Regions from separate parts of the Geomicrobium sp. JSM 1781026 genome, predicted to be linked through region 2. Evidence: riboswitches for the same ligand, from Rfam matches in the RefSeq annotation. Region 2 holds a riboswitch; each other region holds the start of a gene.
The links. Region 2 has a riboswitch for thiamine pyrophosphate ahead of thiT (energy-coupled thiamine transporter ThiT). Riboswitches for the same ligand answer to the same signal wherever they lie in the genome.
Positions count from the first base shown of each region.

Region 1 (7,886 bases), on a different contig from region 2:
TCATTTTTCGCACTGCTTCCGCTTTATCCGCCCCAGAGACGAGAACGAGAATTTCTTTTGCTTCTAAAATTGTCGAGATGCCCATCGTAATTGCTTCGCTTGGCACTTCTTCTAATGTGTCAAAATAACGGGCATTCGCTTCTCGCGTCTGCTCATCGAGTTCGATGCGATGCGTACGTGAATCAAACGACGTATTCGGTTCATTAAAGCCGATGTGTCCGTTGTGCCCGAGACCGAGTATTTGCAAGTCAATTCCTCCGCTCAACTGAATCTGCTGCTCATAGTTCAGACATTCTTGTTCAATGTCACGAGCCTTTCCATTTGGCAGATGGGTGTGGTCTGTACGCACATCCACATGGTCAAACAAGTGCTTCTTCATATACGCATGATAGCTTAGTGGGTGGTCATCGTTAAGACCGATATACTCATCGAGATTAAACGTCGTCGCATGTTGAAAAGATAACTCTCTCCGGTAATATTTTTCAACTAAATAGCGGTACATCCCTTCAGGTGTGCCGCCAGTGGCTAAACCTAACACAATTTTAGGATTGTGGAGCATTTTTTTTGCGATTTGTTCGGCAGCTGCTCCGCTCATTTCTTCATAATCTTTCATCACATATACGTTCATTTTGACCCCTCCTCAAATCGCAATTGTCCCGCGCACCAAGTCTCTTGCAGCACGTCTTGCCCAAACAGCACAACATCGGCATCAAAGCCCGCCGCAACGTTTCCTTTTCTATTAGAGATGTTCAGCGCTTTTGCTTGGTTCCAAGACGTCATCTTGGCAACGTCTTCCCACGATGCATCCGTAAACGTGCGCATGAGCCGAACAGCATCGTTCATTCGCAAAACACTGCCTGCCAACGTGCCGTCTTCAAGCGTCGCTTTCTCACCGTGCACACGTACCGTTTGTCCCCCTAAATCATAATCGCCATCAGGCATTCCTTTCGCGCGCATCGAATCGGTAATTAAGAACAAACGGTCCGAACCGATGGCTTGAAATGCGCTCCTCACCGCTCCTGCCTTGCTATGCATCCCGTCAACAATCAATTCACTTTTTAATGAAGGGAACGTAAACGCTGCCCCGACGACACCTGGCGCCCGGTGGTGCAGTCCTGGCATGGCATTGTACAAATGAGTCACGTGCATCGGTTTATCTTGAACAAGTTGCTCCAACGTTTCGTAATCAACGGTCGTATGTCCAATCGATGCGATCACTCGTTCATCGTTGCATTTTTGCAAAAGTTTGTTTGCGCCTTCGATCTCGGGGGCGAGCGTAACGATCCGGATTGTACCGTCGGCAGCTCGTTGGAACTCTGCAAACATCTCTACGTCTGCACGTTCTATATGCTGGAGCGGTTGAGCGCCACGCTTGTCAGGGTGAATAAACGGGCCCTCTAAATGCACACCTAGTAACTCAGCAGACCCAAGCTTTTTCACCGACTGGGCACACTGCTGGAGCGCTTGTACAGTTCGAGCCTTACTGCTCGTTATCGTTGTCGCTAAATAGGCGGTCGTTCCTTCCGTCGGCAATTTTTCTCCGAGGGTTGTGAACACGTCTTCGGTTGCGTCCATCACATCGACACCGTAGCCACCGTGAATGTGCACGTCAATGAATCCTGGCAACGCTGTCGTATCGTCATCATACGTGCGGACCGGAATATGTGCAGGAAAACTCGTTTTGTCGTTCTTACCAACATAAACAATCTTGCCGTTACGCATGTGAATATACGCGTTGTCCATAAACAAACCATCCGAAACGACATTCAATCCCGCTAGAATTACTTCCCGCAACGCTCTCACCTCTTTTCTTGTAACATATCACTATGACTTCTAGTTGTCTAGACCAATATTTTTATGTTTTAACGATGGACATGCCGGGAACACTCCTTGTAGCGACAATGAAGGAGGAAACAATTCATGAAAGTAGATGCACTATATATGGATGGTGGCAAAGCCATTACATTTCGCACAGGAGAATTAAACGTAACAGAAAATGATCAATGGAACGGCGTATTTCACGCAGTTGATGAGCAGAACTTGATCTTTGATGCCGTCAGCTCTAAGAAAACCTTTGACTTTAAATTCGAAACGAGCGAAGGTACGTTCGAAGGACCTGCCTTTGTTTCTGATATTGATAGCGAGAAAACAGAGAACATCGTTTATATTCAAAGCACAGGCAACCTGAAACAGAAATAATGATAAACCCCGTCTAAACACAAGTGTTTGGACGGGGTTTTTGTATGGCGCGGGGCAAAACTCTGCTCAAGTTGAACAAATCTGCGCTAAGCCTTTTCCTGATTTGCACAGTTGATTGTTGCTTTCCAATGGAGGAGGATAGTTGTACTCCAGAGCACAAGGGCAACATCGGTGGCTAAAAGACAGCCACCGTGTTTTCTATGCAGTCCGGACTATAAGTGCAACATCGGTGGTCAAAAGACGACCACCGTGTTTTCTATGTACTCCAGAGCATAAGGACAACACGGTTTACTTTTCTGCCTACTGGCTAAGGTGTAGAAAAAGAAGCCCAAATGTCTCATAAGTTCATATTTGTGACAGTTTGGAAAGGAAAAGTCATCGTTTTAAACGCGGATGCGCACATAAACGGAGTCAACGGTCACAAATCGCGATATATGTGACCGTTGAGGGCTGAAAGTGCCCAGTTTGCGGGCTGGATTGTCACTTAAGTAAGAGGTCATCACATGCTTGTGCCAGGTGGTGACCATCAGTCACGTCTTTTTACCTTTTGGCAAACGTTTTCCATGTTGCCCGCAACCCTTGCAGTGTCGACGTGAGATGAACTTCAACAGACAATACGTAGGCGTTTGCCCGTAAAGACCGATCTCGGTCATCCGATTCAGTGAATTTCTTTCGTTCAACTCATATAGTTTCGGGAAAATTGCTGTTTTTTCAGTGGGCAACGAGGAACTAGAGCGCAGACGACAGGGCGTTCATAACCACACTCATGCCTTTTATTTTGATTTACGAAATGTTTTCCGTGTTCTTCTCTTCAGAAAGCGGTATCATGATGATGAAGAGGTGGAATTATGGATAGCCAAAGAAAGAAAAAACTTGTACTCTTACTCGCGATTTTACTTACATTTACTGTGATTAATGGAACGATGTTTAACGTAACCATTCCCGATATAGCCGAAACGTTCGGGCTCTTGCCTTCGCAAGTCAGTTGGGTAATGACTGGTTACATTCTCGTATATGCGATTGGGTCGGTCATGTACGGAAAGCTTGCGGACATGGTGCCGTTAAAGACGTTACTTACAGTTGGAATTCTTCTATTCTCGCTCGGATCCGTGCTCGGGTTTTTATCGCCCAACTACGGAACACTACTCGCCGCCCGCATTCTCCAAGCTCTAGGTGGCGCCGCTATCCCAGCCCTTGGCTTTATCATTCCGTCTCGCTATTTTGATACCGATCGAGGGAAAGTGTTCGGGATTATTTCGTCAACGGTGGCCTTTGCTTCAGGGATTGGTCCCATTGCTGGTGGCATGATTGGCGGGGTGCTTGAATGGCGATACTTGTTCCTCGTGCCGGCGACGGCTTGCTTAGCCATTCCGTTATTCCGCAAATGGTTGCCTGACGAGCGTGTACAATTCCAAAAAATTGATTACATTGGTGCAATCCTCGTCTCGGTATTTGTCTCGACGTTACTGCTATTTGTCACGTTGTTCGTCTGGTCATTACTGTTTGTATCGATCTTGTCGTTTTTAATACTCGCTTTTCATCTTAATCGAAGCGACGTGCCGTTTATCGACCCGGCATTACTCAAAAATCGAAAATACGCCATCACCTTACTCACAAGTTTTTTCGGTACGAGTGTGATGTTTGGCCTCATCTTTGTATTGCCGATTATGATGCGTGACCTTTATGACACAACTACGATTGGCATCGGCATGGTGCTGTTCCCAGGGGCAATGGCTGCAGGAATTCTCGGTCGCTACGGAGGTATGGTCATTGACCGGCGCGGAAGTGTGTATGTACTAAGGATCGCCCTCATCGTCATTTCCATCGGCGTATTTCTAATTAGCGTGTTTACCGGCTTCTCCTTATGGCTCGTTGCAGCAGCTGTATTTGTCGCATACATCGGTTTTCCACTGCTGCAAAGTGCAACCGCAAACCTTCTATCCACATTGCTTGATCGGCAAACGACAGGCATTGGCATGGGGCTGTTTAACTTATGTAACTTCATATCGGGTGCGTTTAGCAGTGCAATTTTCGGGAGCTTGCTTGACACTACGAGCGTGACGTATTCAATTAACCCGTTGAATCCTCACGGACCTCATTCGATTTATAGCAACCTTTACTTTGCGCTCTCCCTCATTGCCGTCGTTGCACTCGTCTTGTTTCTTTGGATTTATTATGATCGATCTAAAAAAACGACTACGACTAGCGCTCCGCTGTCGTAATCGTCAATTCCCGCGCACCGAGCGATTGGGCGAATTTCTCAAGGGCGGAAACGACCATGTCGTTTTCGCCCACACCTTCATACGTCGTCATATAAAGTCGACCGTTTGCCCGGTCAAAATAAGGATCAACCTTGCCAATGAGCGTGTCTCCGACGAGAACCGGCATCGTATAGGGACCGTACATTCTTTTCGTTTTCGGAACATAGATTTCCCATCGGTAGAAAAAGTCAAACAACTCCTCCACCCGTTCCCTTCGCCACAACAAGTTGTCCAATGGGGATAGGAAGCGTACGTGTTCATGAACGTCCGCGTGTTCACAAGCGACAAGTTGCTCAGCGTCTGCTTCCAGCACATAATACGGGCGGTCTACCCCCTCGATCTGCACTTCAAAGAGCTCACGCTTTCTTTTGCGTTCGGCTAACGTTTCTTTACGCGCCTGCGCATTTAACTTTTGCCAACCTAGTCGCGGATCTCTCGCGTCAAACAACCGGTACGCCCGCAAATATTTGTCCATAAGCAAGGCGTCTGCTTCTTCGATGCTAATCATGTCTGCTTCTTTTTGAATCGCTTCGGGAATCCACTGATCTGTTCGGGCATAATGCCGAATTGACTTTTCCCGGCCACTCACTTGAATGTCACCACATTCAAATAAAATGCGTAACGCATGGGTCGTTTCTTTCGTTGACGCACGTGTTGGATGGTCCCAACCGCCGACGACTTTTCGCTCCGCCAAAAATGCCGTTGCGGGAAGAGGTCCTTCCTGCTGGAGTCGATCCAAAATATCTGCAATCGATTCGCGGTAGTTTCCCCGCTCTCCCCGCCATTGTTCTTGTAAACGCACCCGCTTTCCTTTTAACAACGGGTAATCTTTCATCGGTAACAGGCACGCTGCATTTGCGAAGTATTCAAACGCACGCTTTTCACCTAAAGCATCTGTATAATTCGTCACACTGTATTCTTTTATTCGATTCATTAACACAAGGTGATGGTTCTTTTCAACGACACTGACAGGATCCAATTGTACCGCTTCGAGTTGATCCAATACGTCATCAACGCTTCCGAGTGGTTTCGGGAGAAGCGACTGAACTAAAAAACGCCTTGCTGCGTGCTACTTACTCCAATGTCTGCCATCACGCTTCCTCATTTCTTCCCAGCGATGCCCCCAATGATTGGTCGGCCCTTGACCTTGTCCGAGCTCCAACGGATTGGAAATGGCACTCGTAATAAAGGTTTTCCCACGAGTGATACTCTCTTCCATGTCTAACCCTTCAGCAAGGCCAGCTGCAATTGCAGCTGCATACGTACAGCCACTTCCGTGTGTATGCACCGTATCAAACCGTTTCGCCGTATATTTTTTGAATGCGTGCCCATCATACAAATAGTCATCGGCTTCTCCTTTATAGTGCCCTCCTTTAATGAGAGCAGCGCGACAGCCGTATTCTTCAACGAGCATTTTCCCTGCTCGCTTCATGTCTTCTACGGTTGTAATTGTAAGTCCTGTTAACGCTTCAGCTTCTGGCAAGTTCGGAGTCACAACTGTTGCAAGAGGCAATAGCTGTTCTCTAACCGCCTTTCTGGCGTCTTGAGAAATAAGCTCATGGCCACTTGAGGCAACCATGACGGGATCGAGCACGAAATGATTTACATCATATTCTTGGAGCTTCTTTGCGACAAGCGCAATCACCTCTGGGTTTGATAGCATTCCTGTTTTCACAGCGTCAGGGCGAATATCGTCAAACACGACATCAATTTGGCTTTCGACGAAATCAAGATCCATATCGACAAATGAAAACACACCGGTCGTATTTTGGCTCACAACGGACGTAATGACGCTCATGCCAAATACACCTAGCTCCTGAAAGGTTTTCAAGTCCGCTTGAATCCCCGCTCCACCTGTTGGGTCTGTTCCTGCAATCGTTAATGCTTTTGAAATCATTCGTTATCCTCCAATACTATAGATGCGCAAAAAAGAAAAAGCCCCTGAACGCACAGGAGGCTTGACACATACTACACAATCGTCAGCCACTTTCCTCCGCCGTTTTTCGGATCAGGTTCAAAGGGTTTCCGTTTAAACATCTCTCAGCGCTTACTCGCGCACCCCTAGTGGTATATTTTCATCCATTTTAGCATACATCTTTTAGGATGTGGCAATCATTACATGGTACGATATGGATGAACATTGGCTCATAAGGAGGTTGTTAATGGATATACTGCCGATTATTCTTAGTTTACTCGTTTTTTTGAATATGATTCTTGCAGCAATCATTGTATTTATGGAGCGCAAAGACATCCATGCAACATGGGCCTGGTTATTAATCTTAATGTTTCTTCCCTTTATCGGATTTGTTTTATATCTTATACTCGGCCAAAACTTGAGCCGAAAACGGCTTTTCAATTGGGATGGCATTGAGAAGATTGGCCTTAAAGACAGTATCGATGCACAGCTTCGCACACTTGAGGACAACACGTTTGCCTTTCGTAATGAAACCGAACAAAACAACAGCAACTTAATTACGATGCTCTTGCGCAGTGACGGAGCATTGCTTACACAAAACAATGATATTGACGTGTTTACTGATGGCGTTGACAAGTTCTCTGAGCTTCTAGCAGACATTGCGACCGCCAAAAATCATGTGCACATGCAGTATTACATCTTCCGAAATGACTTAATCGGGAAGCGGATCATTCATTTGCTCACCGAAAAGGCTCAAGCTGGCGTGCGTGTGCGCATTCTGTACGACGATATGGGTTCAAGAAAATTAGCACGAAAACATTTTCGTGAACTGATCGACGCAGGTGGCGAAGTTGGGGTATTCTTTCCTTCGCGTATTCCCTATATGAATTCCCGACTAAATTATAGAAATCACCGAAAAATCGTCGTCATTGACGGGAGTATCGGTTACGTCGGGGGATTTAACGTTGGTGACGAATACCTAGGCCGCACGAAAAAATTCGGGTATTGGCGTGACAGTCATCTTCGGATCCGAGGCTCCTCAGTTAAAGCCTTGCAGACCCGGTTCATTCTTGACTGGAACCAAGCATCAAAGGCTCATGAAATTCATTATGATGATCTTTATTTTCCTCCCGTCAAATCAAGGGGTGACATTGCCGCACAAATCGTTTCTAGTGGTCCAGATACAGAAGCTGAGGAAATTAAAAATGGTTACATTAAGCTCATCACTTCTGCACGAGAATCGGTTTATATTCAGACGCCTTACTTAATCCCTGATTCAAGCCTGCTTGATGCGCTTCGAATTGCGGCTCTTGCTGGTAAAGACGTTCGCATTATGATCCCAAATAAGCCGGACCATATCTTCGTCTATTGGGCAACGTACTCTTACATGGGTGAACTATTAAAAACTGGCGTCCGCTTTTTCATCTACGATGCTGGGTTTATTCATGCCAAGATGATTGTCGTTGACCGAAGTGTCGGCTCCATCGGAACCGCAAACATCGATGTGCGCA
Region 1 covers NZ_JBHFQF010000008.1:193,424-201,309, forward strand. The annotation lists gene nagB (glucosamine-6-phosphate deaminase) at 1-628, opposite strand, end outside; gene nagA (N-acetylglucosamine-6-phosphate deacetylase) at 625-1,794, opposite strand; gene ACE1TF_RS15450 (hypothetical protein) at 1,921-2,199, shown strand; gene ACE1TF_RS15455 (MFS transporter) at 3,048-4,421, shown strand; gene ACE1TF_RS15460 (DNA glycosylase AlkZ-like family protein) at 4,402-5,463, opposite strand; gene thiD (bifunctional hydroxymethylpyrimidine kinase/phosphomethylpyrimidine kinase) at 5,530-6,357, opposite strand; TPP riboswitch at 6,432-6,533, opposite strand; gene cls (cardiolipin synthase) at 6,623-7,886, shown strand, end outside.
Region 1: another riboswitch for thiamine pyrophosphate. It lies ahead of thiD (bifunctional hydroxymethylpyrimidine kinase/phosphomethylpyrimidine kinase); the one in region 2 lies ahead of thiT (energy-coupled thiamine transporter ThiT).

Region 2 (7,886 bases):
ATATAACGTCTGGTACATTCTTGTGTTATTAATTGTGTTATTTTTCATGATTTATTTTCCGGAATTGATGCTCTATATTCCGAATTTACTCATTGATTAATGTGCTGATGGGGCTTCGTCAAGTTGGCACACACATACTATTTTATCTAAAGGAGACGATCGAATGATTTTTAACAGAATGGTGCAAACAATTGAAACACATACGTTTGGGGAGCCAACTCGAATCATTAATGGTGGTTTATTAAAGTTAAAAGGGGAAACGGTTGCTGAACAACGAGACTACATGGCGGCTAACTTTGAGTGGTTAAGAAATGCAATTATTCAGGAACCTAGAGGCCATCGAGACATGTTTGGGGCAGTCTTGTTACCACCCACTAGGGAAGATGTTGACTTCGGTGTCATTTATATGGACAACACTGGCTTTTTAAATATGTGTGGTCACGCAACGATAGGTGTTTCAACGGCGATTGTTGAACTTGGAATGGTTGAAGTAACAGGAGAAGAAACATCTCTCGTATTGGAAACACCGGCTGGACTTGTGTATCCAAAAGTAAAAATGAAAAATAACCGTGCAGAAAGTGTTCGTTTTGAAAACGTCCCTGGCTTTCTAGAACATCAAGATCTTGAAGTAGAGGTCGAAGGCTTAGGTACGATCAAAACAGATATTAGTTATGGTGGCAACTACTTTGCCTGGGTGGACATCGCACAGCTAGATACGAAAATTCATGTATCCAACGGTATGCAGTTGAAAGAATACGCTAGAAGAATTAAAGAAGCGGTAAATCAAAAAGTAAGTGTACAACACCCAACAAAAGAATATATCAATTACATTGATATTGTTACCTTCTTTGGCGAACCGACACTTGAGGAAGCTACGTATAAAAATGTTCATGTTTTTAGTGATCGACAAGCGGATCGTTCACCAGGTGGGACAGGTACGACAGCAATGGTTGCTCGCATGGTAGGACGAGGCGAGATGAAAATTGGCGAGGAAATTGTAAGTGAAGGGTTTGTCGGAGGTACGTTTACTGGACGAGCGCTTGAGAGCGTCAAGTTAGGTGAAATGGATGCGGTTCGAACGGAAGTAGAAGGAACAGCGTTTATCAATGGTTTCCAGAATATATTAATGGATCCGAATGATCCGTTCCGTGGCGGTTTTATCGTGAACTAATTGTGCATATGAAAAAAGGGGGGATGAGCATGCGCTCATCCCCCCTTTTTTCTTTTTTAAGAAACGACCGAAGACTTTAATCGAGCGGGTCGGTTTTTAAGTTTGAAAAATGCCGGTTGAGTTTTTGCAATAAGAAGAATCACACCAAATGTAATGAGTGTTTCTGGCACAAGGTATGAAGTATTATAAATAGCTGAGTAGAGCCAGACGTTCCATCCCTCTGGCGCATATTCGCCAAACCAAACCCCACCGGAGATGATGTGGGCGACGAGACGGAAAAATGATGCAAAGAAAAGGCCGAACAGTGCCCATCGGATGTTTAGTTCTCCTTTTTTGTTCCTGAAAGCAAATGCACCCGCCAGTCCTAATACGGTAAAGGCAACTGGATAGTCTAATAGAAATTGGATGGGGTGAATCATCGAGCTTCCTAAGATTAACTTAATGACACCAACGAGTAGCCCTGTCATCAGACCAACTTTTAAGCCGCGCCGAAATGCCATGACAAAGATCGGCAACATAACAAGGGAGATCGAGCCTCCCATGACCCACGGACCCGCAAACTCAATGCGGTCTAAGATGAGCGCGAGTGCGACCATGAGCGCTGTTTCCACCATGATTAACGTTCTTGTTTGCATAAAAAAATCCCCTTTTTGTTTCCACAGGGGGATGCAGGTCCGCACATTAAACGTCGTAATGTGCTCTCCCACTTCCCTACGCTGGTGTTACCCAGATCAGGTTCTAAGAGTCGGGAACGAGTCCCTCTCAGTCTTGCGACACCCCTAGTGGTTGATAATATTCAGACGAATATAGTATATCTTATAGTACAATGAAAGCCAAGCTGTTTTTGGGGAGGTCACGTATGCATAAAGCAATTTTGTTTGACTTAGATGGCACATTACATAATCGACCGAAATCATTGGTAACTTTTTTTCGAGATCAATGCGAGCGTTTCTCAATGAATGTCGATCTGAATAGGTTTGTCGAATTGGACAATGAGGGGATGCGCTGGAAGGATGAGGTATATGAGCAGTTAGTCAAAGAATATCAGTTGCCATTAGACCCTCAACAACTACTAGCCGATTATGTTACTCTGTTTCCGAGGTTCGCACAGCTGTATCCTGACGTTGAGCACACACTGGAACAATTAAAGGCAAAGGATTATAAACTCGGAATCATCTCAAACGGAAAGAAAGGCTTTCAACGAGCGGTATTCAATTCTTTAAGTATTAATGAATATTTTGAATCAGTGATCATTTCAGATGAGGTTGGCTTAAGAAAGCCGGATGCCCGAATTTTCGCATTAGGTATAGAGCAGTTGAACGTACAGCCTGAACAAGCCTTGTATGTTGGGGACCAGTACGACACTGATATTATCGGAAGTCGTAACAAGGGCTTGAAAGCGGCTTGGAAAACGAACGAACAAGTGGATAGTGACGCACATTTCCAGTTTTCATCTTGGCGTCAATTCATACCTAAATTACAACAGTTGGAGGGTGAAACATGGTCATCCGCAAAGCAAAAGTAGAAGATGCCCAAGGCATTGCTCACGTGCACGTGCAAAGTTGGAAAACAACCTACTGGGGTATTGTTCCACAAACTTATCTTGATGAGTTGGATGAAACAACGAGAACAGAACGTTGGGTAAAGATCATTACAGAGGTGAACAATACGAAGGTAGCCACGAATGAAGAGGGGAAGATCGTAGGCTTTGTCCATTATGGACGTTCTGAGCGTTATGCGGCGGATGGACAAGTGTACGCCTTATACTTATTAGAATCTTATCAACGAAGAGGCATCGGCGCCCAACTACTAGAGGCGGCTAAAACGGAGTTTCAACGACAAGGTTGGCATACGTATGCGGTTGAGGCGCTCGTCGATAACCCGTCGATGGCATTTTATCGCAACAATCACCCCGTGCATTATTTGCTCAGTTCGTTTACAATTCATGGAAAGGTTCTTCGCGAGTGGGTCATGACATTTAACGTTTGACCCCTCCCGAACCAACGTAAGGAGGAAGCGAAGTGTACGAACGAAAGCCTCAGTTCGAAAGCCTTGTGCCATTGAATGAAACGGCACGAGGAGAAAGAAAAGCAACACTTGTCATTAAAAACGCCAAACTCATCAACGTAGTATCTGGTGAAATCTTAGAAAATACAGATGTGGCGGTATGTGAGTCTAGGGTTGCATATGTTGGGGAGAACGCTGATCACACAGTTGGTGACGATACAGAAGTGATTGATGCAAAAGGAAAATACTTATCCCCAGGCTTTATTGATGGGCATTGCCACATTGAAAGCAGTCAAATTACCCCGGCGCAATTTGCGAGGGCAGTATTGCCAAAAGGCACAACGAGTGGCTTTTTTGATGCCCATGAAATTACGAATGTTCTTGGTTTGGACGGTCTTAAACTGATGCTCGAAGAGGCGCGGAAAACGCCGATGGCGGCCTATATGCAAGTGGCTTCGTGCGTGCCGTCAACGAGTGCAGAGTTTGAAACCAATGGCGCGTCGATTGGCGCGAAAGAAGTGAAAGAGGCATTTACTTGGGGAGACGATATGGTTGCGCTCGGTGAGGTGATGAATTTTCCTGGTGTCGTTTACGGTGACGAAAAGATGATGGGTGAGCTCGAAGAGACGCTTAAAGCAGGGCGAGTAGCTGATGGTCATTATACGTGGGAACCAGATTCCGTTCGCTTGTCAGCATACGCGAGCACCGGCATTAGTGGTGATCATGAAGTGACAACCGCTGAAGATGTCATTGCACGCATTCGCCTCGGACAATACGCGAAGATGCGTCGAGGTTCTGCGTGGCATGATGTTGCAGAGACCATTAAAGCGCACACAGAACACGGTATTAATACACGACGAATGATGCTCGTCACCGATGATCGAAGCCCAGAATCGCTCGTTGATGAAGGGCATATGGACTTTGTTATTCGCCACGCCATTGAACAAGGGGTTCACCCTGTCGTCGCCATCCAAATGGCGACGATCAATACAGCTGAAAGATTTGGATTGAGTCAAGATGTCGGAATGATTGCTCCCGGTCGATTTGCTGATTTCGTATTGCTCGAGGGCAAGCTAGAGGACGTTCATGTGGATGTAACGATTTGTGCTGGGACAGTCGTTGCTGAAAACGGAAAAACGGTTGTTGAGATTAAAGGAATCGAGTGGCCAGAGTTTGCGACCCGCTCGGTTCACCTGAAGCGTGACGTGCGACGGAGCGACTTTAAAATCGAGGCACCAACTGTTGTAGACCGCGTGACGGTTCGAACCATTCATGTTCAAGAGAATCAAGTTGGAACGAAAGAAAAGCACGTGAATGTCGCGACGAAGAATAATCAAATCCAACTCGGCAATGAGCTTTGTAAGATGGCAATTATTGAACGCCATGGCGTAAACGGGAACACAGGTCTAGGTATTCTAAGCGGCGTGGGATTTCAACGGCCTGCCGCTATTGCAATGACCGTCGCCCATGATTCGCACAATCTCATGGTGATTGGCAATGACGATGATTTGATGGCCCAAGCTGCAAATCACGTTGCGAGTCACCAAGGAGGAATTGCGTTTGTATCAGGTGATGAAGTGACGATGTTGCCATTACCTGTTGCCGGTCTTATGTCTGACCAACCGTATGAAGAGGTCGCCAACACATCAAAGAAGATTAGTGAAAAGCTAGCAGAAGCAGGTTGTACGATGAACTATGCGTTCATGACACTCTCGCTCCTAGCACTCGTTGTTATTCCAGAAATCCGTTTATCGGATACCGGGCTAGTAAGAATTGGCGATCAAGGCTTTGAAAAAGTCGGATTGTTTGTGGGTTGAAAAAAGTGCGAGCCCCTTGGCTCGCACTTTTTAAATATATTGATGTGTGTACTCGAGTGAAAAACAATCCGTACGTTCAATCCAATCTTTTAGTAAATACAAGTGAGAACCACCGATGAGGACAACAATGCGTTCTTCGCCGGTATGGGCCAGACGAGCAATGTTTGCGAGTATCGTTAAGTTCCTTTCATACCACCAATTAACCCAGTACAACCCAACATGTTGCTCAGCATTTGAAACAGTTAACATTTGCGTGTACATTTGATCTAACTTTTGTGAGAGCTCCATGTTGTTCGCTCTTTTAAAGCGATTGTAAACAGAAAGTTCTTGTGATGCAGCTTCTTCTTTTAACATCGGTTCTAATTGATCAGTTTGGAAAGATTCGTAAAAATGAGGCAAATGATCACGTGCCCAAGCTAACGCATCTCCGATTCCATATGCGGGATTTTCTCCCAAATGGTCAATGGCGTGGATTCGTTTCGCTTGTAGTCGAAAGCCAATTTGCTCAATTTCCGTACCATTTAGTATGTGTTCTCCGGTCAAATACAATCTGTAGCGTTCCTCTAACTCTGCTTGCTTTTTTTGATCGAGTTCTACCGCAACGTCTGTCGGTTCAAAGGCAGAAAGTGCACGGACAATCCCGTCAATCGATTGTTCCGTCTCGTCATCAAAACGATGAACTCCTTGATGAATTAAGTCTGGACTCTCATCGAAGTGGAACGTTCCGGCGAGCAATAGCGTAGGTTTCTTCATCTTAGCACCATCCAATCGTTTGATTGCTGAATGAAAAGAAAGATGTTACGTTAGAAAGAACAATGAGGTGAGAAAGTCATGACAGTCCAAGAACTTGAACAGCAGTTGCGAATGCTCAAATCTGATTATGCACGGGTGCAAGGAGATCTGGAAAAGATCGAATCCATCGGGGGAAATCCCCGCCCGGTTACTCGACAGTTGAAGCAATTAGAAGAAGAAATTCATGAAACAAGGCAAAAAATTCATGCAAATTCAAATGAAGAATAGGTAGTATGCTAACGCAAGGATGAGAACACTCATCCTTGCAGTTTTTTATAATAGCTCTTTTAAAGCGGTGCGAACGGTGGAAAACGTTCGGAATGTTGATGTATTGACGCCCCGCAAAACACTTTGCTGAGCCATGTTCGGGCGAATTCCTGTAATGATAAGTTCTGTACCCATTAATGTAAGCATGCTTTGTAAAGACGCTAGTTTCGTACCGAAATCTTCCTCAAATGTATGCAGTCCAGACACATCAATGATCAGTTGTTCTTCTCCTTCTGTGTTTACCTGCTCTAACACTTGAGCGGTCATCATCTGCCAACGCTCTTCGTGAATGACACCAACGAGCGGGAGGACGGCAAGGCCTTCGCTTAACGGAACGACAGGTGTGGATAGATCACGTATTTCTTCCAACGATTCTTCTAATCTTTGCTCCGCTTCTTTTCTGCGTGTAATGTCCTTTTGGACACCAACAAAATATTCTTTGCCAGCTGAATCGACATATACAGGATTAATTAACAACTCATTCCAAAATGCTTGGCCAGATTTTGTATAGTTCATCATCTCTACATAAACAGGTTGATTGGCTGCCAAGGAACGGCGAAGCTTTTGCACATCCGCCTCGTCAGTATGCTCCCCTTGTAAAAACCGACAGTTTTGACCGATAATATCCTCGGCAGCGTAACCGGTCAATGTTTCAAAGCCGCGGTTCGCGTAGATGATCGGATTATCGTCTACACTAGGATCGGTAATGACAATGCCAACTTCGGTATGGTCAAGAACGGATGTCATAAGATCCGTAAATTGCAGATTCGCAACAATCGTCATGTCATCCTCTTGTAGAATTCTTCTGCAGATAATAAAGAGAAGTGAATCGTGCTCATCCTCACCTTCAGTAATTTCCGCTGTAAAAGACAGGGCTTCCCCATGCTTATTCACCAAAATTAAAGCAGCCCCCGGTTCTTCAAGAAGCAGTGACACGTCAGATTTGGTTACTTGTGCTAAAGCTTTGTTTTGGAGCTCATCAACTGTATAGTGTAGTTGGTCACGAAAAGATTGGTTGCTATAACGAATTGTGAAAGTGTTATCTACGACAATGACTGGATCTTTATATTTATCGATAAAGCTCTTAAACAAGCAGTTTCACCCTTTACTTATAAATTACTATCAGTTTACCATTGTTGGTGATAAACTTTCCACTCACAATCGAATCCAAACAACAATTACGTATTATACGCACGCAAAAAAGACCACCTGTGCCATGATGGCACAGGTGGGGATTATCATTCACTGCTTGCGGCAGATTCTTCTTCAGCTTCTTCAGGGACGATTTGTTGCTCATGTGGCGGCTTGATCCGTTGTTCATCGTCTGGGTCGAAGAAGTGAGCTTTATTCATATCAAAACCGAGTTCTAATTGATCGCCTTGTTGAATGTTGCTACGCGGGTTTACAATTCCGACAATTTCTTGCTCGCCGACTTTCGTGTAAAGCACGGCTTCGGAGCCGGTTAATTCAGCAAGGTCAATGGTGACGGCAGCTTTAGAGTCGCTCATTTGGTTTAAGAACGCTTCTTCATCATGAAGGTCTTCTGGACGGATGCCGAGAATGATGTTTTTGTTGTCGTACGGTTTTAAGTAATCAAGTTTATCTTGAGGCAACTTCAATGAAATGTTGTCATCAAACCAGAAGTAGCCGTCTTTTAGCTTGCCATTCAAAAAGTTCATTGAAGGTGAGCCGATGAAGCCGCCAACGAAGACATTTTCAGGATACAAATACACTTGCCTCGGGGCTCCGATTTGTTGAATGAAGCCATCTTTCATGACAACGATCCGAGAGGCCATCGTCATCGCCTCTGTCTGGTCGTGGGTGACGTAAAT
Region 2 covers NZ_JBHFQF010000009.1:140,413-148,298, reverse strand. The annotation lists gene ACE1TF_RS16300 (TRAP transporter large permease) at 1-100, shown strand, start outside; gene ACE1TF_RS16295 (proline racemase family protein) at 164-1,171, shown strand; gene thiT (energy-coupled thiamine transporter ThiT) at 1,228-1,806, opposite strand; TPP riboswitch at 1,863-1,962, opposite strand; gene ACE1TF_RS16285 (HAD family hydrolase) at 2,031-2,696, shown strand; gene ACE1TF_RS16280 (GNAT family N-acetyltransferase) at 2,672-3,160, shown strand; gene ade (adenine deaminase) at 3,193-4,995, shown strand; gene ACE1TF_RS16270 (DUF5694 domain-containing protein) at 5,026-5,748, opposite strand; gene ACE1TF_RS16265 (SE1832 family protein) at 5,827-6,015, shown strand; gene ytvA (YtvA family blue-light photoreceptor) at 6,061-7,146, opposite strand; gene ACE1TF_RS16255 (ABC transporter ATP-binding protein) at 7,293-7,886, opposite strand, start outside.

Region 3 (7,886 bases), on a different contig from region 2:
GATCGTGCGAGTGTTCTTTAACCGAATCGCGTTCCTTATGATTGCTTTCATAGATGTTCAAGAAACTCACCCTTTCTATTTGTCCATAAAAAGCAACGACACTAAAAAACTTACCCTTGTTCTTTTTCTTCGTCTAAAGGTAACGTATACTACAATTAAAGACGTCAACAAAGGAGTCGGTAAACGTGAAGAAGCTATCTGTCCAAACAAAAGCAGAACGCTCCATCGACTACACGCACGTACAAAATGGCATGAAAGGCATCTGTTTTATGTTTTCAGGGCTTGGTTATACGTATGACAAACCCCTGTTTCACTATGCCTCTATGCTCATGAAACAAAAGCAAATCGACTTTGTTCATATCGAATATTCATATAGTCCAGAATTATTCGAATCGGATTTCGAGACGATTTTAGAAGAGATGATGAACGACGTCTCCCCTGTTGTTGATGACATTCTGCGGGAAGGTCATTACCAAGAAACCATTTTCCTCGGTAAGTCCATTGGTACAATTCCGCTCATCGGCGGACTGTTAGAAGATGAACGATTCCACAATGCCAAGTGGATTGCCCTTACCCCGCTCGTGAAACTTGAACCTTTAAAGGAGTCATTACTCGCCACGAAAAACCGAAGTCTACTCGTCATTGGCGACCAAGACCCACATTACGATGAAAAGATTGTGCAGCAGTTACAAGGATCGCATCAAGTCAACGTCGTTTCCCACGCCGATCACTCACTTGAAGTGGAAGATACAGCCACGTCCCTCCAAATTCTGAGTGATACCGTACAAACAATAGCGGATTGGGTGAACACATAAAAATGAGGGCACGGCTCATTGCCGTGCCCTCATTTTTATACGTTTTAGAAGGGGCGGGAAAGTGGACTTTTAGTTCAGAGGTTCATCACTCTACTGTTATTTCTTTAAGCATCTGTAAGTGTAGCCCAAGCCTCCGATGAGACGGTTGAAGCTGGGGATGTTAGAGCGTCGTCCATAAAACCGTCACGTTCGCTTCCGCATCGAGTTGCCCGAGCAACCCTTGCATCAGAGTATACACAGATGTTTGATTTTACTGTATACCGAAGTTGAGGAGGTATTTGCTCACAAAAACCGCTAATTGTATAACCGTTAGGGAATTTTAGCAGATCAGTGATCTATATAGAATGAACTTAACATTTTCCTAATTGCACAGTTTGTTGCTTTCCACTGCACGCGGATGCTTACACTTCAGAGCATAACGACGAAACGGTTCACGTTTCGGCCTACTGGTCACGGTGTGGAAAGATGCCCAAATGTCCCATATATTCATTAATGTGACACTTGAGAAGGAAAAATCATCATTTTAAACGTGGATGCGCACATAAATGGATTCAACGGTCACAAATCCCGATATATGTGACCGTTGAGGGCCGAAAGCCGCCGGTTTGAGGGCTGAATTGTCACATAAGTGACAGGAGATCACATGCTTGTGCCAGGTGGTGACCCTAGGTCACAACTTTTTACCCTTCGGCAAACGTTTTCCGTGTTGCCAGCAACCCTTGCAGTGACGAACAACCATCGGCACCGAAGGTGCCGATGGTAGACTGAATTGTCCTCGGCATGACTCATGCCGACAGCTTGTTGGCGTTTGAACGAAATCGAGAGGGGTAACTTGGCAGAAGCTTTTTCATACCTAGTATGTGCTGTTAGCAGTAACCGGATAAGCGCAAGTATGCCTCGCTAGGTATCACAATCTAAAGACAGGCGTCTCTAAATACCGGGTATCCCTGCACCTGGCGCTAGATCTAAGGGAAAGACAAAAATACTCTGAAACTTTAGGGCACTGTGCTCAGCACAGTGCCCTAAAGTTTGTTTTACGTTTGCCATTCATGACGGAGCATGCCGTATACAACATGGTTGTGGTAGGTTCCGTTGACGTTTTCTACTTCTCTTAGTGTTCCTTCAGCGGTAAAGCCTAGCCTTTTAGGGATGGCTTGGCTCTTGTCATTCCCTTCGGCTGCTCGTATGTCGACTTTATGCATGGCCAATGTTGAGAAGGCACGGTCAACTAATGTTCTTGCTGCTTCGGTCATTAACCCTTTTCCTTGATGCACCTCACCGAGCCAGTATCCGATGTATGCCGTTTTGTTCTGCCAATCAATGATGTTGAAGCTGATGACACCCACAACTTGATCTTTTTCTAAAATCACATACGTCTCGCCTTTTTTATCGTTCATGGCGCGCAGTGAGCTTTCAATAAACCCTTCAGTATGTGATACGTTTGTCGTTCGGTCCACCCACGGTAACCACGTGCGCAAGTACTCTCTGCCCGTGTGAGTGAGCGCAAATAATTGTGGGGCGTCTAATAGGGTGATTTTTCGGAGTGTCACAGTTGTCAACGCCCTTTCTTATACCCAGCTTCTGCTTTTTCTTTCACTTCTTGCAAGTTGGAACCAAGCCCTGCGGTGATGACCGCCACATATCCTGCTTCGATCAGCGGAGCGTCACTAATTTCAATCGTGCGATCAGGGTACATTTCTTGGACAATTTCTGCGTTCATCTTGGCACTACCGATATCGTAAAAGACGAGAACCTCTTTCTGTTCATCGATTCGCTCAATCACCGGTGTGATGCGGTCAACACTTGTGCCAATTTCTCCATCTTCGAGGCCACCGACAGCGATGACCTCCACTTCGGCATTCGCTTCTGATAGTAGTCTAGACGCTCCTCGTGCCAGTTCTTCAACGTGAGAAAGTAGTAGAATGGTTACGTTCGACATTAATCATCGGCTCCTTTCATAACCCGAGCCAGTGCTTGAAAAAGATAATAGCTTGAGACCGCGCCAGGATCAAGGTGTCCAACTGAACGCTCACCGAGTAAAGCCCCTCTGCCACGTTTCGCTTCTAACGCTTTCGTGCGCTCCATTGCATCGCGAGAAACGTCAGCTACTCGGTCCCAATCAAGCCCATGCTCACGAACCGATTCACCAACAGCCGACCACACATCAAGCAATGTTGCTTCTCCAACTTCAGCCTTACCGCGCTTAGCGATTCCTTCTGATGCACTCTCCAAACCGTTGCCCCAGTTTACTTCGTCCTTAAACGAGGCGCTTAGTCGCATAAAGCCCGTCCCGAGCAATGGTCCTGATGCCCCTCCAACTTTTGAAATGAGCGTCATCCCGATTTTTTGAAGTGTCGTGGCGAATGTCTCGCCTTCCCAGTTTGGGAGTTCCTCGACAACCGTCTGAAAGCCACGGTTCATGTTCGTACCATGATCCCCATCACCTACTGCCTGATCGAGTGCGGATAGTTCTTCTTTATTGTTTTGAATCAACTCGTATGTTTCTTTCATCCATTCGTGCAATTGTTCAGTCGTCATTGCCCGCCTCCGTCCATGTCGTTGTTTTTGCTCGTGCATACAATAGTTGCAAGAGTTCGTCATCGACAGTAAGCAACGTTAGCGACACACCAGCCATATCCAAACTCGTCATATAGTCTCCAACATACATTTTCTTCAACGTGACCTTTCGTTTCTCAAGTTGCTCACGAACATCTTTTGCGAATACATATTGTTCCAGTAAAGGTGTACTGCCCATGCCATTAATAAGTGCCACGTACGATCCGTTCTCATCAAGCTCTTCTAACGTATGTTCGGTAAGCAGTTGCGCGATCTCCGCTGATCGCATCACTTCCCGTCTTTCCATCCCTTGTTCTCCGTGAATGCCAATGCCAACTTCGATTTCGTCAGTCGCAAGCGAAAAGCTCGGTGTCGAAGATGACGGCAATGTGCATGCTGACAATGCCACGCTCATACTCCTCATCTGCTGAATTGCCTTCTCCCCAAGCTGTTTTACTTCTACCAATGATTTTCCAGCTTCTGCTGCAGCACCGGTAATTTTATGCACAAGAACGGTTCCAGCAATTCCTCTCCTTTTCGCAAGATCATCGACGGCTACATCATCATTTACGATAATCATCTCGGTCTGAATACCTTCTGCATCCGCCATTTCTTGAGCCATTTCAGCATTCATAACATCGCCGTTGTAATTTTTGATCACAAGTAACACACCGCTTCCACTGTCCGCTGCCTGTATTGCGGCGAGAAACTGATCGGCACCAGGTGACGTGAACACCTCACCCGCGATTGCTGCATCTAACATGCCTGGACCAACATAACCCGCATGAGCCGGCTCATGGCCACTGCCGCCCCCACTAATGATGCCAACTTTGTTTTTGGCCTGATCAATACGTGTGACCACATTTGTGCCATCAATTCTCGTTAACGAATCACCGTGAACGGCGATAAACCCTTGCAAAAACTCCTCTACAATTTGCTCGGAATCATTCATTAGTTTTTTCATGAATGGCGAGACCACCTTTCGTTTTCGTAAATTATCTCATTAGATGCTAGACCCGTAAACGATATGCAAAACATTTCGAAACTTCGCTTCGGATCAATTCGTAGTAAGGACAAACACTCAAGGAGGCCATTTCATGATTTATCTCGTTCGACATTGTCGTGCAACCGGGCAAGAGCCCGATGCACCGCTCACCAAAGAAGGTGAACAACAGGCGAAGAATCTTGCTGCATTCTTTCATAAAAAAGAAGTGTCTCGCATTGTAAGTAGCCCTTACGCGCGGGCGACGGCGACGATTGCACCGTTTAGTGCTGCGAGCGGCGTTCCGGTTCAAATCGATGAGCGACTCAAAGAGCGGGTACTGAGCAAAGAACCGATGGACAACTGGCTCACCCCGTTGGAGCAGAGTTTTCTAGATCCCGACTACGCGTGCGTTGGTGGTGAATCGGCTAGAGACGCGCTCACGAGAGGACGGGCTGTGCTGGACAGCCTTCCAAAGCACACGGTTGTTGTGAGCCACGGCAATCTGTTGGCCCTTCTATTAGGGTTCGGTTTTGAAGAGTGGAAGCAAATGAAAAACCCAGATGTGTTTGTGTTAGATGCGGGTCGTGTCGAGCGAGTAATCCCGTTTTAATAGACTCATCTGCACAATATCAAAATACTCTCCATTTCGATAGACGGCTTCGCGCTTTATGCCTTCTCGTGTGAAGCCGAGCTTTTCATATAGTTGTAATGCGGCAGTATTAAATTCAAACACTTGCAAATTCAAACGATGCAGGTTCATTTCCAAAAAGCTATACGCTAGGAGGAGACCGAATGCTTCACGTCCATACCCTTTGCCCCAGTAGTCTTTGTCACCAATATCAATGATGCATTCTGCGTTACGGTTTTTCATATCAATTCCGATCAGTGATGTGACACCGATCGCCTCATTACTCTCGCGATCAACAATGATATAACTCTTTGAGTGGGGCGAACCTAGCATGACTTTTTCAACAAACTTTTCGGTTTCCTCAAGCGTATACACATCTAAATAAGGATTCGTCGTTTTCATTACATCCAGATCGTTGCGCCAGCGGTGATACTGTTTGGCGTCGTCGATTGTCATCTTCCGCAGTCTCACTCGTTCAGACTTTAACATGCGACCCGCTCCTTTTCTGTCACTAAGTGTAGGTACATTATTTCTTTGGCATCTGATAAGTGAGCCGATTTGGCGTTTCACTGCTCAGGCGCTCAAATATATGACTCACCACTTCTTGTGCTCGCTCCGTTGTTTCGTACTTCCCGAGCATACTGCTCCATTCTGAAAACGAACCTTTACCGAGTACGCCTTCTACATATTTTCCTTTGGTAGTGATTTGTTGTACATGAAGAATGGATTTCTTATTTTGAGACTGGATCCACATGTCTTTTCTCCTCTCTCTCTACGTGACGTTTGACGAACAATTGTCTTCATTGATAAGATAACATAAAGATACTTGATTTATAAAAAAGCTACTAGGGGTGCCCGCATACGGGCTGAGATGAGGAAACTCAAACTCTTGAACCTGAACTGGTTGATACCAGCGGAGGAAAGTAGAATGTGTGACCATGCATGGGTACCTACTATGTGACATTCGTCGATCTTTTCTCCAAAGAGGTCGGCTTTTTTGTGTATACAAAAGTAGGAGCGTGAGACCGATGTCTTGGCACTTAGTAACTGACGCACAACTTCCATTTCATATGCAAATACGCATTCTTAAACAATGCGTTCCTCATATTACGACGATTCACGTGAGGGACAAACAAGCCTCATTGCAACGTTTGAAACAACAGATTGACCATATGCTTCGCTTAGGGCTTAGAACAGACCAAATGATCTTGAACACACATGCCGAAGCTGCTGCAGCTTGGGGGCTAAAAGGGGTGCACTTGCCCGCAAACAGCGGCTATCGCATTCAGGAGCTTAAAGCGAAACATCCAGATTTGATGATTGGTGTGTCTGTCCACTCTAAAGACGAAGCACTCACGCAGGCTGAAGAAGGGGCAGACTACCTCTACTTCGGTCACGTCTTCGAAACGAACAGCAAATCGGGAATCACCCCACGAGGGTTGGCACAGCTAGAAGATATCACACAACACATGAGCGTACCTGTCTATGCGATTGGTGGGATTACACCTGAAAACTTACGAGACGTACAAAAAGCTGGAGCCTCTGGTGTTGCCATCATGTCCGGAGTATGGTCATCCGAAAACCCTCGAGTGGCTTCCCAAACTTATGAACAGTACGGGAAGGATCGTGCGACCCATGAAGCATCCAACGTATGACCTGCTTATTGTCGGTGCAGGCATCATTGGCTTATCCACCGCTTATTATGCAGCCAATCACGGGCTGAAAACGGCGATCATCGACCGAGCTCAGCCGGGTTCTGGCACAACAGCTGCCGCAGCCGGAATGCTCGGAGTGCAAGCAGAGTTAGAAGGGCCGTCCGAACTTTATCCGCTAGCCAAACAGAGCCGCGAACTATACGCGCACCTGAAAGATGAATTGGCTGAACTTACCGGTACAGACATTGGTTGGACACGCTCAGGCGCACTCAAACTTGCCTTTGATCAAACCGAAATGAGTCACCTAAAGAACATCCAATCGTGGCAAAAGCGCGAAGGGGAACACGTTGAGTATGTGGACCAAGAAACATTGCAACGCATCGCACCCGCTGTTTCGCCTGAAGCGATCGGCGGATTGCACTTCCCGAACGAGGCGCATATCCAACCCGTTCAAACCGCGCGGGCGCTCACACAAGCCATCGTCTCGAAAGGCGTCGACCTGTACTTGGACACAACTGTAATCAAACCACTCATTAATGGTGTAGAGACGACATCAGGCACCTTGCACGCCGACCAGCTCGTCATCGCCACAGGCGTAGACACCTTGCCAGAACTGGATGCTCTTTGGGACGTGCATCCGATAAAAGGGGAAATTGTGAAGGTAATGACCGATCGAGCAGCCGTGCAACAGACGCTCTTCTATAAAGGAATGTACGTTGTTCCAAAGCCAGATGGGGAGCTAATTCTCGGGGCGACGTCCGAAGCCTCGCGCAACCGAGACGTCACGGTGCACGGCGTTCAACAATTGCTCAGTCAAATCACAACGCTCATCCCTTCTCTAAAGCATGCGAAAATTACGAACATGTGGGCAGGACTTAGGCCACAATCGACAACAGGCCTTCCTTTCATCGGTCCACACCCCGCTCAACAAAACTGTTGGCTTGCTGGCGGACACGGGCGCAACGGCATTCTACTCGCACCGATCACCGGCAAGCAAATCGTACAACAAATCATGCAAGATTCTGTTGCGTTGCCAACATTTCAACCGAAATATGGAGGGATCCCACATGGAAGTCACCATCAACCAACAAAAGCGTGAACTGCCAAACCACGTGACCACTATTGAGCAGTTGCGTGAACATTTCGGACTGCAAAACACGGTCGTCATGATCGAGCATAACGGCGCGGCACTATCTGTCGACGAGCAAAACGATACGCATATTACTGCAGGTGACCAGATTGAGATG
Region 3 covers NZ_JBHFQF010000008.1:63,973-71,858, forward strand. The annotation lists gene ACE1TF_RS14740 (AraC family transcriptional regulator) at 1-61, opposite strand, end outside; gene ACE1TF_RS14745 (alpha/beta hydrolase) at 186-815, shown strand; gene ACE1TF_RS14750 (GNAT family N-acetyltransferase) at 1,850-2,365, opposite strand; gene dhaM (dihydroxyacetone kinase phosphoryl donor subunit DhaM) at 2,371-2,754, opposite strand; gene dhaL (dihydroxyacetone kinase subunit DhaL) at 2,754-3,353, opposite strand; gene dhaK (dihydroxyacetone kinase subunit DhaK) at 3,343-4,335, opposite strand; gene ACE1TF_RS14770 (histidine phosphatase family protein) at 4,469-4,966, shown strand; gene ACE1TF_RS14775 (GNAT family N-acetyltransferase) at 4,928-5,473, opposite strand; gene ACE1TF_RS14780 (hypothetical protein) at 5,511-5,738, opposite strand; TPP riboswitch at 5,822-5,923, shown strand; gene ACE1TF_RS14785 (thiamine phosphate synthase) at 6,013-6,639, shown strand; gene thiO (glycine oxidase ThiO) at 6,620-7,738, shown strand; gene thiS (sulfur carrier protein ThiS) at 7,707-7,886, shown strand, end outside.
Region 3: another riboswitch for thiamine pyrophosphate. It lies ahead of ACE1TF_RS14785 (thiamine phosphate synthase); the one in region 2 lies ahead of thiT (energy-coupled thiamine transporter ThiT).